DNA from 2 places in the Neobacillus sp. B24 genome. Region 1 is predicted to be linked to the other one. Evidence: riboswitches for the same ligand, from Rfam matches in the RefSeq annotation. Region 1 holds a riboswitch; the other holds the start of a gene.
The links. A riboswitch is a leader RNA that binds a small molecule or an ion and turns the genes downstream of it on or off. The one in region 1 is predicted to bind lysine.
Positions count from the first base shown of each region.

Region 2: another riboswitch for lysine. It lies ahead of ACZ43M_RS21145 (aspartate kinase); the one in region 1 lies ahead of ACZ43M_RS23625 (ABC transporter substrate-binding protein).

Region 1 is NZ_AP035777.1:4,749,373-4,757,103, reverse strand. Features, by position in the region: gene ACZ43M_RS23650 (ABC transporter permease) at 1-926, opposite strand, end outside; gene ACZ43M_RS23645 (ABC transporter ATP-binding protein) at 923-1,606, opposite strand; gene ACZ43M_RS23640 (efflux RND transporter periplasmic adaptor subunit) at 1,590-2,819, opposite strand; gene ACZ43M_RS23635 (amino acid ABC transporter ATP-binding protein) at 3,029-3,751, opposite strand; gene ACZ43M_RS23630 (amino acid ABC transporter permease) at 3,748-4,431, opposite strand; gene ACZ43M_RS23625 (ABC transporter substrate-binding protein) at 4,514-5,308, opposite strand; lysine riboswitch at 5,388-5,569, opposite strand; gene ACZ43M_RS23620 (M20/M25/M40 family metallo-hydrolase) at 5,760-7,409, shown strand.
Region 2 is NZ_AP035777.1:4,245,669-4,253,399, reverse strand. Features, by position in the region: gene uvrC (excinuclease ABC subunit UvrC) at 45-1,820, shown strand; lysine riboswitch at 1,888-2,065, shown strand; gene ACZ43M_RS21145 (aspartate kinase) at 2,182-3,399, shown strand; gene ACZ43M_RS21140 (YslB family protein) at 3,465-3,917, opposite strand; gene ACZ43M_RS21135 (succinate dehydrogenase cytochrome b558 subunit) at 4,339-4,947, shown strand; gene sdhA (succinate dehydrogenase flavoprotein subunit) at 5,118-6,869, shown strand; gene sdhB (succinate dehydrogenase iron-sulfur subunit) at 6,890-7,648, shown strand.

The sequences.
Region 1 (7,731 bases):
ATTTCTCGTGTTCGTTCTGTTACTGACACGAGCATGATGTTCATAACGCCAATGCCGCCGACTAACAGCGAAATCCCGGCGATGCTACCAATCAGCAATGTCAGCAGGGAAATCATCTTGTTTAGTTCCTTTTCATAATCCTCAAAACTATTGGTTGCATAGCGGCCTTCTTCAAGCCCTTTCTTTTCAGTGAGTGTCTCGGCAGCCAGCCTGCCCGTTTCGGAAACTTGTTCAGGGTCACTCGCAATCACAGACAATTGTTCAATTTCCCTATTGCCGAACATCATGGAAATCACTGCCCGCGGCATCATCATTTCACCGGTATCCTTGTTTCGGTATTGCTCGGGAATCGGTGATTCATACACACCAACAACCTTGTACGGATTTCCATTTAAATCAATAATTTCTCCAATTGGATTTTCTGTTTCTTTGAAAAATTTCTTCCTGGCGATGGTATCTAGCATGACCACTCGATTAAGACCGTCATTATCGGCAGCGTAGAAGGCCCGGCCTTCCAGAACCTGAATTTTTTTGGCAGAGAAGTATTCCGCTCCAACTCCGGTAATTTGCATATCCCCTTGTACATCCTCGCGCACCATCGTGCCCCAGCCCTGATTCGTGGCCATGACTGCTTTTACGCCGGGAACCTCTGCTAGCGTTCGAACATCTTCGTCCGTCAGTTCAGGTTCTTCCCAGAACATGTTCTCTTCGCCCTCCGGCGGGATATACTCATAGTAAATTTGGATCGCATTTTTATCGGTACCGAATAATTCATTCGTCATCTGTGTTCGTGTCCCTTGACCGATTGCGACAATAATAATGACTGCCGCAACCCCAATAATAATACCCAGCATCGTTAAGATGGACCGAACCTTATGATTCCAAATCGAGGAAAGGGCAATTTTGATGCTTTCCCATATATTCATGAGGCCACCACTTTCCGGTCATCAGTGATCATACCATCCTTTATTGTAATGATCCTTTTGGCGTAAGCGGCAATTTCTTCTTCATGCGTTACAACAATAACTGTTTTTCCTTCTTCATTGAGCTGGGTAAACAGCTTCATGATTTGGGCACTTGTTTTTGAATCTAGCGCACCGGTCGGTTCATCTGCAAGTAGAATGGAGGGATTATTAACAAGTGCTCTGGCGATGGCTACCCGCTGCTTTTGCCCCCCAGATAATTCACTCGGGAGATGCTTCATCCTATCTTCCAAGCCAACCTTTTTTAGCATTTGCTTGGCCCGTTCTGTCCGCTCCCGTTTGGAAACACCCGCATAAATGAGAGGAGATGCGACATTCTTCAATGCATTATCCCTTGGAAACATGAAGAACTGTTGAAAAACAAAGCCGATATGTTCATTTCTTAATTTTGCAAGAGCAGTTTCTTTTGCGGAGTTGATAACTCCACCATTTAACTCATATGTTCCGTCTGTCGGGTAATCCAAAAAGCCGATAATATTCATTAACGTCGATTTGCCAGACCCTGATGGACCCATAATCGCAATAAATTCCCCATCTTCAACAGTTAGATCAATTCCATGCAAGACAGGAACCTCAAGTGCACCCTTCCCGTAAACTTTTGTGATATTATTCAACTTCATCAAAAGAGGTCACTTCCATTCCGTCATGCATTTGTTCATTTGGAGTAATTATGACCAGCTCACCTAGCTTTACCCCTTCAGTGACTTCGATGAATTCATCATTCATAGCGCCTGTCTTCACTTCGCGTCTTTCAAGCTTTTTATCGACTAATACATAGACCACCTTAATACCACCTTCATCGACTAGAGCCGGGTGTGGAACGACGAGTGGTTTTTCCACGCCGCCGACTTTAATTTCCAAAGAAACGTGGAAGCCTTGGCGCAGCTCCGAGGTATTATCGGTAATCGCGACCTTAAACGGATACATCGTCACGTTGCCGCCGGGAGCACCGCCGCCAAATTCACCGCCGGCACCGCCGTCCTCGCTCGGGAATTGGGAAACAGATTCAATCGTCCCCTTCCATTCGCGGTCCTTATAGACTTTTGGCCGGATAATCACGGGCTGTCCATGTTGAATTTTAACAGCATCAAATTCACTCATCGTTCCGATTACTTTATATGGCTGGCTCGAAATAATATGGATGACAGGTTCCGTCGAGCCGGCTTCGGTTTTGGCAACGTTTGGTTCAACCTTCACGATGATGCCATCCATTTTGCTTACAACGGTCATGTCTTTTTTCTGGGCGTTCAACTCTTTAATCTGATCTTCAGCAGAGGCAATTTCAGACTTTGTACTTTCATACTGCATCTCCAGCTGAATTTTTTCGTTTGCCAGCCCATTTACAGATTCTTGGGTCACAGGCACCTCCTCGGTACTCACCGCAATGGAAGTCTGGGATGACAATTTCTTTTTCGCCTCATTAAGCCGTTTCGTTACATCGGTGATTTGACTTTGTTCCGTTTTGGCTCTGCTAGCAAGCAAATCCTTGCCACGAACTGCTTTAGTTAACTCGCTGTCTATTTTTGCAGAATCGTAAACAAGCAGCGCATCACCGGCTTTGACTGCTTGGTTCTCTGCCACCTTTATTTCTTTAATCGTACCTTTTTCAGGCTCGATAAAAATCTTTTGCTCGCTTTCCGGGACAATCTTTCCGGTAACCAGAATCGATTGCGCCAGTTCACGCTCGCTCGCTTTTTGAACGGTAATGGGCGGTGCTGCTGTTTCTCCACCAGCCATTTTCGCTTCACCCCTGGTTAAAAAATAAGCGGCTGTTCCCCCAATTCCTAGTAAAATAACAATTGACACAATCCAAATCCACATTTTTCTTTTTTTCACAATGTACCCCCGTCTAGTAAAATAGTTTTCTCTTATAATAACTATAAGTCATTTGGATAATATTTCAATATTTAATTCAATTTGGAATAACTGGAAACATGTTAAAATAGTATCCATTATTACTGACGGGTTTTTAACTGTTTTTGGTTCAAATTACATGAAGAACAGGGTGCAGCCCATTTTGAGCTGCACCCTGTTTCATAAAAAACTTATAAAATTTGATTCAAAAACCTCTGTGTCCGCTTATGCTGTGGATTACTAAAGATTTCCTCCGGACGTCCCTCTTCGATAATATGGCCGTCGGCGAGCATCACAATGCGGCTGGCCACTTCCCTGGCAAAGCCCATCTCGTGCGTTACAATGACCATCGTCATGCCTTCACGGGCCAAATCCTTCATGACCTGAAGGACCTCACCAACTAGCTCGGGGTCCAATGCAGATGTCGGTTCGTCGAACAGCATTACCTTTGGCTGCATCGCTAGGGCCCTGGCAATCGCCACCCGCTGTTTTTGGCCCCCAGATAATTGGTCAGGGTAAAAATGTGCCTTATCGTGCAGCCCGACTTTTTTTAGCAATTCCATGGCATAGGAGGTGGCATTATCACGCGTCACCTTTTTCACATGGACGGGAGCTTCGATAATATTCTCCAAGACTGTCATGTGGGGGAACAGGTTAAAATGCTGAAACACCATGCCCACTTTTTCTCTCATCTTATTTAGATTCGTTTTCGCAGGATTAATAGGTTCATCCCCAATCGTAATCACACCGGCCTCAGCAGTTTCTAAATAGTTTAAACAACGGAGCAGCGTGCTCTTGCCTGAACCGCTCGCGCCGATCATGACGACAACTTCACTGTCTCTTACTTCTAAATCGATATTTTTTAAAACTTGAAGCTGGCCAAAGGATTTTGACAAGTTTTCCACTTTAATCATGCAAGCGCAGCTCCCTTCGGTTTACTGACATCATACTTTTTCTCCAGGCGGTTGAAGAACCAGGTGAAGATTAACACGATAATCAAATAATAAAGTCCGACAACGAAATAGGTTTCAAACGGCATATAGTTTTCCCCTTGAACGGTTAGAGCAGTATTATATAGGTCGGTTACCGCAATATAGGCAACAAGGGAAGAATCCTTCAAGCTGATGATGAATTGGTTCCCGAGCGGTGGAATCGCCCGTTTTAATGCCTGAGGAAAAATAACTCTTCGCATCGCCAGCGGATAGCTCATCCCCAGCGATCTAGCCGCTTCCATTTGCCCGCGGTCAATCGATTGAACCGCCCCGCGGAATATCTCCGCAATATAAGCTCCAGTATGGATGCTCAAGGCGAGGGCACCGGCGGTAAAGCTGTTAAGGGTGAGGAAGTTGGCAATCCCGTAATACAGAAACATAATTTGCACAATTAACGGGGTTCCCCGGATAATGCCAATATAGATGTCGGCCACCCGATTAAGAATTTTAACGGAAGAAATTTTAAACCCTGCAAAGATGATGCCAATGATCATCGCAAATAGAAGGGAAATAATGGTGATGGAAATTGTCATCCAAGAGGCTTGCAAGAATGCAAGGCCATGTTCACTTAAGATTCCGACGATATTTTGGATAAAATCCATGCTTGTCCTTGCCTCCTTAAGGAATAACGCAAGCCCGAGCATACGAGCTCACATTATATAGTTGTCTGCTTATAGTAGAACCTTATTGCTGCTCCATGATGTTTCGGTTGAAGTACTTTTTGCTGATTTTTTCGTAAGTGCCATCCTTGAGCATATCGTCAATCGCCTTGTTAATTTTATCGGCAAGCTCTTTGTTTCCTTCTGCAACGCCGACACTGACACGATCTTCGTTTAACAGGTCGCCAACCTCTTTAATCTTCAAACCTTTTTCATTAAGTGCGTTTAAGCCGACAATTTTATCGGTAATAACCGCATCGAGGCGACCTAGTTCCAAGTCTTGAAGTGCGTTAACATCTGTTGGGTAGCCTTTCACGTTATCCGATAATTCCTCAGCCATGTCCTTCCAAGTGCTGGCCTGGATTACCCCGACTGTTTTCCCCTTTAAATCTTCTTTAGCAGTAATGTCAGTGTTGTCAGCTGCTATAAAAATCTGCGCCCCAGACAAATAATATGGATTGGTAAAGTCAATCTGCTTGTCGCGCTCAGGAGTTGCGGTCATTGAGCCGATAATGGCATCGTATTTTTTCGCTTTTAATCCTTGAATGATCGTTTCCCATTGATTTGTTACCGGTTTTGCTTCCAAGCCGATGCGTTTGGCGATTTCTGTGCCAATTTCCACGTCAAAGCCTGTTAATTTTCCATCCTTTTTAAAATTCAATGGCGGATATTGGCCTGTCATTGCGAACGAAAGCTCACCCTCTTTGATGAGGTGAAGGTCTTCTCCTTTGGCTTGTCCTGTTTTTGGGCCTTCCTCTGTGCCGCATGCCGATAACATCAACATGAGGGCCGATACTCCGGTAATCAATAGTTTTTTCATGATGCTTTTCCCCCTTAGTAAAATAAAAAGGCACCGTCCATGGTTATGACGGTGCCTGACACCCTCATCCTAAGCTTTGAATAAAGATAGTTCTCCACAATTCGCGAAAATTGTGACAGTTCTGCCCCTTTCGAGTGCAGCCCCAGCTATCCGAAAACAGTGATTCCGGATGCTTCGGCGATTAATCCTTTTTCCTATTTTCATAGATTTCACTGAATCTCGAATAGGATACTCTTATTAATCGCGACCTCTACCCCATCTCAAATGCTTGAAAAGATGAGGATTTAATATTCTGTTTTTATTGACAAAATTCAGTATATAGTAATATTTATTCATCTGCAAGTATAAATTATCTGGATTTTTTATCCTATTAAAAATAGCTTGACGACTATTTATGAATTGGTATAAATTTTTTTACAATAGCAATCTATTATAAAAAGGGGTCTTATTAATGCTGCAGTGCCGCGAGGACGTATTGGCGTTCACCAATCAACTAGTGAATATAGAAAGTATAGTAAATACAACTGGTGAAAAGAAAATCGCCGATTCTTTATACAAACTTATTTCGTCATTTCCTTATTTTACCGAAAATCAGTCCCATCTCCTAATGCCGCAAACGATCCAAGATGAACATGAACGATACAATGTTTTAGCATTCGTAAAGGGCACGAAAGGGACTAGCAATCGTACCGTTATCCTAATGGGGCACATGGACACGGTTGGTATTGATGATTTTACTCAATTGAAACAACATGCCTGCTATCCAGATCAATTGATGGAGGCGCTAAAAAACGAGGAACTGCCTGCTTCGGCGAAGGAACATCTTGAGTCAGGGGACTGGATGTTCGGCAGAGGCGTGCTCGATATGAAGAGTGGAGTCGCCAGTAACCTATATCTAGTAAAATACTACTCTGAGCATCCAGAACAATTGGATGGGAATATCGTCTTATTAGCTGAATGTGATGAGGAGGACAGCTCTCACGGAGTTCTGTCGGCGTTAAAGGTGTTGAAAAACTGGAAGCAGGAGCATGGCTTTGACTATGTTGCGGCAATTAATGCAGACTTCGTCTCACCGCGCCATCAGGGTGATGAAAATCGCTATATTTATATGGGAACGGTCGGGAAGCTGCTGCCATCGTTTTTTATTACGGGTGCCGAAACCCATGTAGGCTCTGCTTTTGAAGGGCTAGATCCGAATTTTATAGCCGCTGAGTTAACTAAGCAAATTGACTATAATCCTGAGCTTTGTAACGAGGCCTTTGGTGAACTGACGGTTCCTCCTGTTTCCTTAAAGCAAACGGATTTGAAACCGTCTTACACCGTACAAACAGCATTGTCTGCTTATGTTTATTATAACTTTTTCATTCATTCCTGGTCGCCGAAGGACGTGCTGGAAAAACTGAAGGAACAGGCCAATATTGCCTTCGAAAAAGCCTTGAAGACGTTTGATGAACGCTTTAAGCAGTACAGCAGTATGAGCGGAGAACCATATGTTGAACATCCTTGGTGTCCGAGAGTGTACAGCTATGAAGAGATGGAAGAAATGCTGGTTGGGGAGCATGGTGATGCCTTTGTTTCTCATATGAACCAATTTAAAGAAGCGCTGTTACAGGATAAAGAACTGGATACACGAATGTTTGCTGCACGGGTAGTGGAAGAAGCGTGGAAGTGGATGAAGGATAAAAATCCTGCTATTATCGTATTTTATTCATCCTTGTACTCACCGCGGATTGAATTGTCAGGCAAGAACGACAAGGAACAAGCGCTGCTTGATGCATTAAATCAAGCGGTGGAAACAGTACAGCCATTGTACCCGCACCCAATTGTAACCCGGAATTTCTTCCCGTATATTTCGGACATGAGCTTTGTGGCCTTAAGCGATGATGAAGAGGGGATTCAGGCTGTTTCGAAAAATAATCCGGGCTGGGGGACAAAGCATTACGTCGAGTACCAGGACATCCGGGAATTGAATGTGCCGGTAATTAATATTGGCCCATATGGGGTAGACGCCCACAAAAAACTCGAACGAATGGAAATGACCTATTCGCTTGAAATCGTGCCAAACTTGACCAATACCGTTATACGGCAGCTGCTGGGATAATGAAGAGGTGCCGATTACCGGGTCAATTAGGACGGTTCCTGATTTGAATCATTGTATTAGGAAATTATTAGATAAAATATATACAATAGTAACTCTTGAGGACAAAACGGGTTGAAAAACTAGTGAAAGTGTCCTCAATAAGAGGTCTTGAGGACAAAGCAGGTTGAAAAACTAGTGAAAGTGTCCTCAATAAAGGGTCTTGAGGACAAAACAGGGTGAAAAACTAGTGGAAGTGTCCACAATAAGGGTTCTTGAGGACAAAGCAGGGTGAAAAACTAGTGGAAGTGTCCTCAATAAGGGTTCTTGAGGACAAAGCAGGTTA
Region 2 (7,731 bases), 500 kb from region 1:
ATAAAATTTAAGGATAGAACTAAGGACGGAGGGGGAGTAGCCGAATGAATGAAATAATCAAACAAAAATTAACACTGCTGCCTGATCAGCCTGGCTGCTACTTAATGAAAGACCGTCAGGGAACGATTATCTATGTCGGGAAAGCGAAAATTTTAAAGAACCGCGTTCGTTCCTACTTTACTGGATCACACGATGGAAAAACATTAAGACTCGTTAATGAAATCGAGGATTTTGAATATATTGTTACCTCATCAAATATTGAGGCCTTACTTTTGGAATTAAACCTCATCAAAAAATATGATCCAAAGTATAACGTCATGCTGAAGGATGATAAAACCTATCCGTTTATAAAACTAACGGCTGAGCGGCATCCAAAGTTAATCATCACGAGAAAAGTCAAAAAGGACAAGGGGAAATACTTTGGACCCTATCCGAATGTAAGTGCAGCCAACGAAACGAAAAAGCTGCTTGATCGAATCTATCCGCTTCGCAAATGCTCGACTTTGCCAGATAGGGTCTGTCTGTATTACCATTTGGGCCAATGCCTGGCGCCTTGTGTGAATGAGGTGAAAGAGGAACAGTATAAGCAGATGACGGATGAGATTTCCCGCTTTTTAAATGGCGGCTATAAAGAAATTAAACACGAGCTGACGGAAAAAATGGCAGCAGCAGCCGAAGAACTGGATTTTGAACGTGCTAAGGAATATCGTGATAAAATCGTTCATATTGAAACGATTATGGAAAAACAAAAAATCACGATGACCGATTTTACCGACCGCGATGTGTTCGGCTATGCCGTTGATAAAGGCTGGATGTGCGTCCAAGTCTTTTTCGTCCGGCAGGGAAAGCTGATCGAACGCGATGTTTCCATGTTTCCTATTTACAATGAGCCTGAGGAAGAGATTTTGACGTTCCTTGGCCAGTTTTATCAGCAATCCAATCATTTTAAACCAAAGGAAATTCTGATTCAGGATGATGTAGATTTAAATATGGCCGAGCAGCTTCTCGAAGTGAAAATTCTCCAGCCGCAGCGCGGGCAGAAAAAAGATCTTGTTAAAATGGCAATAAAAAATTCCAAAATTGCCTTAAAGGAAAAGTTCTCACTCATTGAAAAGGATGAGGAACGAACAATAAAAGCGGTCGAGAATTTGGGCGAAGCCATTGGTATTTATACGCCGCACCGGATTGAAGCATTTGATAACTCCAATATTCAAGGAACCGACCCCGTTTCGGCCTTGGTTGTGTTTATCGACGGAAGGCCTTATAAACGGGAATACCGAAAGTATAAGATTAAAACAGTAAAAGGGCCTGATGATTACGAATCTATGCGCGAAGTGACAAGAAGAAGGTATTCACGTGTGTTAAAAGAGAATCTGCCGCTGCCAGATTTAATCATTATTGACGGCGGTAAAGGGCATGTCGAGGCAGTCCGCGATGTCCTAGAAAATGAATTGGGCCTGGATATTCCGCTATCTGGTCTAGTCAAGGATGAGAAGCACCGGACCTCGCAGCTGCTGTATGGCAACCCGTTGGAAATGGTTCCATTGGCGCGTAACAGCCAGGAATTTTACCTGCTGCAGCGGATTCAAGATGAAGTGCACCGATTCGCCATTACCTTCCATCGGCAAACCCGCGGAAAGACTGCCTTTCAGTCAATGCTTGATGATATCCAGGGAATTGGGGAAAAGCGTAAGAAACAGTTGCTGAAGGAATTTGGTTCTGTCAAAAAGATGAAGGAAGCAACACTAGAAGAGCTGCGTGCCATCGGACTTCCGCTTCCTGTTGCTGAAGAACTACTGAAAAAACTGCATTCACAGTGATTGTCAGAAAAAACAGGCTATGCTATAATGAATAGAAATTTAATATTCTACCACTTTTACGTGTTAAAGTGAAGGTAGAGGTGCGAGCTTCATAAGTAGAGGTCTGGAGAAGGATGAGCTTCAACGATAGACTTTGAAAGGGAATGTTCGCCGAAGTGAGGAAAGACTCATTGCTTTCTTTGCTGGTCCTGTATTGAATAAATACCGGATTGTCAAGACTACTGTCTTGGAGAGCTATCTTTTATTGTTTGCACAGGAATTTATTTTTTGTGTTTAGTTAAGCAATGAGAGACTCTCTCATTGCTTTTTTATGTTTACAGGGAAAGATAGCTAAGACGGATAACTGAAAGTAGGGGAAGAGATGGGCTTAATTGTACAGAAATTTGGCGGGACATCGGTTGGCAGTATTGAAAGAATTTTAAATGTTGCCGAAAGAGTCCGTGAAGAAATCGTAAAGGGAAATCAGGTAGTAGTGGTTGTTTCGGCAATGGGGAAAACGACAGATCAGTTGGTTAGCATGGCAAAACAGTTGTCCCCACAGCCAAATAAGCGGGAAATGGACATGCTGCTTTCTACTGGAGAGCAGGTGACAATTTCGTTACTATCAATGGCATTAAACGCAAAAGGGATTCCGGCTGTGTCCTATACTGGCTGGCAGGCAGGCATTGTCACCGAACCAGTTCATGGCAACGCCCGAATTTCCAACATTAATACGGAAGCGGTTAGGAGTCAATTGGAGGCAGGGAAAGTTGTCATTGTTGCAGGCTTCCAAGGAATAAGTGAAGACGGTGAAATAACGACTCTTGGCCGCGGCGGGTCAGATACGACTGCCGTCGCGCTCGCTGCTGCCCTACAAGCAGATAAATGTGATATCTACACGGATGTGACCGGAGTATTTACAACCGATCCAAGGTATGTAAAGGGAGCACGAAAATTACGTTCAGTTTCATATGATGAAATGCTCGAGCTGGCGAATCTTGGTGCAGGGGTGCTGCATCCAAGAGCAGTAGAATTTGCGAAAAACTATAATGTCCGCCTTGAAGTTCGTTCAAGTATGGAAAAAGTCGAAGGTACAGTAATTGAGGGGGAAGTAACAATGGAGCAAAATCTGGTTGTCCGCGGGGTCGCGTTTGAAGATGAAATTACTAAAGTAACAGTGTTAGGACTCACTAATTCTTTAACAAGCTTGTCAACAATTTTTACAACATTGGCCAGGAATCATATTAATGTAGATATCATTATTCAAAGCACAACCGAGGCAGGTACAGCCAATCTTTCATTCTCCATCCATACGGATGATTGGCTCGAAACCTTGAATGTGTTAGAGGACAATAAAAACGTGCTTGGCTATGAACAGCTTGATGCCGAAAACAAATTGGCGAAGGTTTCCATTGTCGGTTCTGGAATGATTTCCAATCCAGGTGTAGCTGCGCAAATGTTCGAAGTCCTGGCGGCCAACAACATCCCAATTAAAATGGTCAGCACATCCGAAATCAAAGTTTCAGCTGTAGTTGAAGAAAAACACATGCTTCAGGCAGTTGAAGCCCTTCATAAGGCATTTGAACTCGATAGAGAATAGGGGTTAAATGGGAATTGGTGTCAGGCGCCATGTGAACTTGCACAGAGCCTGACACCACCTCTTTCTTAAATGGAATCTTTTCGATCCCATTTCACGGTAAACATTACTTTGTTGGATTTTTTGATTGGATGCTCAAAGGTTTCGGCGATGGCTTCTTTTTGGTGTTCGATTTGTTGGGCAAGGAAGCCAGCTTCAAGCTGGAAGTAGTGTTCGGCTTTTGATTTGACCCGGGAGACGATGAGTGGACTCATCAGTTCCAATTCCAATTGATTTTTAGCTTCTTTTTTTATTTCTAGTTCGCCCCAAGAAGCTTTGGCGAAAAAATCAATAATTTGGTCCATGCTTTCTAACGGGTATTTTCGCGCGAGCCGTTTCCCTGCCCAATACAGAATTTCAGGTGTATCTTTTCCAAAAATCTCAGGCAGCAGAATCTCTCTGATTAATTCATACCCAAACATTGAGATGGTTCTTGGCTCCAAAGTACTTATATTTTGTTCTGCAACTGAACTATTTTTCACAAGTTTCCCCTCTTTCTATCATTCTATTATATACAATTTAATTTAAAATTCAGCACAGGTTTTGCTAAGGAAAGCGTTTACATTACAGATTGGGATTTATTACTATTCTACAAAATCTTCTCTTTTTTATCATCATAATTATCATTGCCTATTCGAATAAAAAATCTTTAAGTAAAATGTTGGTAATTTAAAAGGAAATAAAGATACTCTTCCTTTTAGAAAGTTTATTTTACAACCCTATTATAATATCAATATATTTTAAAAATTTTATTTTTTGTCTTGTTTTTATGTATCCGTTTCCTTGACGCTCTATGATGTTGGGAGTAAAATGGACATGTCACATAATTGTCACAGTGTTGCTAGGTTTTGGGGGATATTGAAACCTAACAGCATTTTTTAAAATTAATGAGGGGGTAAATCAATGGCGGGGAATCGCGAATTTTTAAATCGGAGATTGCATTCGCTGCTTGGGGTCATTCCAATCGGTGTCTTTCTTCTGCAGCACTTAACAGTGAATCATTTTGCGACAGATGGTGTGGAATCCTTCAACAAAGCAGCTAACTTTATGGGGAATCTTCCGTTCCGTTATGTCCTTGAGACGGTGGTAATTTATTTACCGATCCTGTTCCATGCAATCTACGGGCTGTATATCGCATTTACAGCAAAAAACAATGTTAGCAGATTTGGATTCTTCAGAAACTGGATGTTCCTGCTGCAACGTATTTCAGGCGTTATTACTCTTATTTTTATTACTTGGCATGTTTGGCAAACTCGCGTAGCGGCGGCATTTGGAGCAGAAGTTAACTTCCAAATGATGGAGGAGATTTTATCTTCACCATTTATGTTCGTATTCTATTTAGTTGGAATTCTTTCTGCCATTTTCCATTTTGCGAATGGTTTATGGTCATTCATGGTTAGCTGGGGTATTACGCAATCCCCACGTTCCCAAGTCATTTCTACATATGTTACATTGGCAGTTTTCGTTCTTCTATCGATTGTAGGAATTCAGACTTTATTAGCATTTGTTTAAATGAAAACTCGCCGATTGGCAAGTCCGTTAGGACGGTTCATGCGGCGTAGTTGAATTTATGCGTTAAGAAATAATAAAATTTTGAAGAAATTTTATTATTTGTTATTAGCAAAAAAATTAATCTCTAAATATGTTGAAATATTGGATTTGGATTAAGGGAGTGAGTCAGAATGAGTAAGGGTAAGGTGATCATCGTCGGCGGCGGGTTGGCTGGATTGATGGCAACAATTAAAGTTGCAGAACACGGAACACCTGTTGAATTATTTTCGCTGGTTCCGGTTAAGCGCTCTCACTCTGTTTGTGCCCAAGGCGGTATTAATGGAGCAGTAAACACTAAAGGTGAAGGGGATTCCCCATGGATTCACTTTGATGATACGATTTATGGCGGAGACTTCTTGGCCAATCAGCCTCCTGTAAAAGCAATGTGTGATGCGGCACCTGGTATTATTAATCTATTTGACCGGATGGGAGTAATGTTCAACCGTACTCCTGAAGGATTGCTGGACTTCCGCCGTTTCGGAGGTACACAGCATCACCGTACAGCATTTGCAGGTGCAACAACTGGTCAGCAATTACTTTACGCATTGGATGAGCAAGTTCGACGTCATGAAGTAGAAGGCCTTGTAACCAAATATGAAGGCTGGGAATTCTTAGGTGCCGTTGTGGATGATGACGGCGTATGCCGCGGAATTGTCGCTCAAGACTTAAAAACAATGGAAATTAAATCCTTTGCTGCTGATGCTGTCATCATGGCAACTGGTGGCCCTGGGATTATTTTTGGAAAATCTACTAACTCTGTTATTAATACAGGTTCTGCTGCAAGTATTGTTTATCAACAAGGGGCTTACTATGCAAATGGAGAGATGATCCAAATTCACCCAACTGCTATTCCTGGAGATGACAAACTTCGCCTGATGAGTGAATCGGCACGCGGTGAAGGCGGCCGTGTTTGGACCTATAAAGATGGTAAGCCATGGTACTTCCTAGAAGAAAAATATCCAGCTTACGGAAACCTTGTCCCACGGGATATTGCGACACGTGAAATTTTCGACGTCTGCGTCAATCAAAAGCTTGGTGTCAACGGAGAAAACATGGTATTCCTTGATTTATCTCACAAGGATCCACATGAACTGGATGTAAAACTTGGCGGTATCATCGAAATTTACGAAAAATTCGTTGGTGATGACCCGCGTAAAGTTCCTATGAAAATCTTCCCTGCTGTTCACTATTCAATGGGCGGATTATGGGTTGATTATGACCAAATGACAAATATTCCAGGACTATTTGCTGCCGGGGAATGTGATTACTCACAGCACGGTGCCAACCGTCTTGGAGCAAACTCGCTTCTTTCTGCGGTTTATGGCGGTATGGTGGCAGGACCGAATGCAGTTCGCTATATTAGTGGTCTTGAAAAGAGTTCTGATGCTGTTTCGCCTACTGTCTTTGACCGTCATGTTAAAGAGCAGGAAGAAAAGTGGAACGGTATCATGTCTCTGAATGGTACTGAAAATGCTTATGTTCTTCATAAAGAGCTTGGCGAATGGATGACAGATAACGTGACCGTTGTTCGTTTCAACGACAAGCTTTTAAAAACTGATGAAAAAATTCAAGAGCTTTTGGAACGCTATCAAAATATTAACATCAATGATACATCTAAATGGAGCAACCAGGGTGCGGCCTTTACAAGACAACTGCAGAACATGCTGCAGTTAGCGCGTGTTATTACACTTGGTGCTTACAATCGTAATGAAAGCCGCGGTGCTCATTATAAGCCTGAATTCCCAGAGCGGAATGATGAGGAATTCATGAAGACAACCATGGCTAAATTTGTCGATGCAACATCTGCTCCGGCTTTCCATTATGAAGAGATCGATGTTTCCTTGATTAAACCGCGGAAGCGCGATTATACAACAAAACATTAAGGGAAGGGGAGAAGACAATTATGGCTGAAAAAGTAGTGAAATTTATTATTCAACGTCAGGATACCGAAAGTTCTGCCCCTTATGAGGAGGAATTTGAAGTTCCATACCGTCCGAATATGAACGTCATTTCGGCTTTAATGGAAATTCGTAGAAATCCTGTCAATACGAAAGGACAAGCTACCACTCCAATTACCTGGGATATGAACTGCCTTGAGGAAGTGTGTGGCGCTTGTTCAATGATTATTAACGGCAAGCCTCGTCAATCCTGCTCAGCGCTGGTTGACCAATTAGAGCAGCCAATCCGTTTGGCACCAATGAGAACATTCCCGGTTGTCCGTGACCTTCAGGTTGACAGAAGCAGAATGTTCGATGCGTTGAAACGTGTAAAAGCTTGGATTCCAATTGACGGAACCTACGACTTAGGCCCTGGGCCGCGGATGCCTGAGAAAAAGCGTCAATGGGCATATGAGCTATCAAAATGTATGACTTGTGGTGTCTGCCTAGAGGCGTGTCCGAATGTCAACAGTAAATCTGACTTTATCGGACCACAGCCATTATCGCAGGTTCGTTTATTCAACGCTCACCCAACTGGGGCAATGAATAAAGCAGAGCGTTTGGAAACGATTATGGGTGAAGGCGGTCTTGCCAACTGTGGTAACTCGCAAAACTGTGTTCAATCCTGCCCGAAAGGTATTCCGTTGACTACCTCTATCGCAGCCTTGAACCGTGAAACAACCATCCAAGCCTTCAGAAACTTCTTCGGAAGCGACAACGACTGATTGAAAAGTTTAAAACCTTCTTTTCTATTTATAGAGAGGAAGGTTTTTATTTTGCTAATAGCTCTTCATTCTTTGTTTGTTAT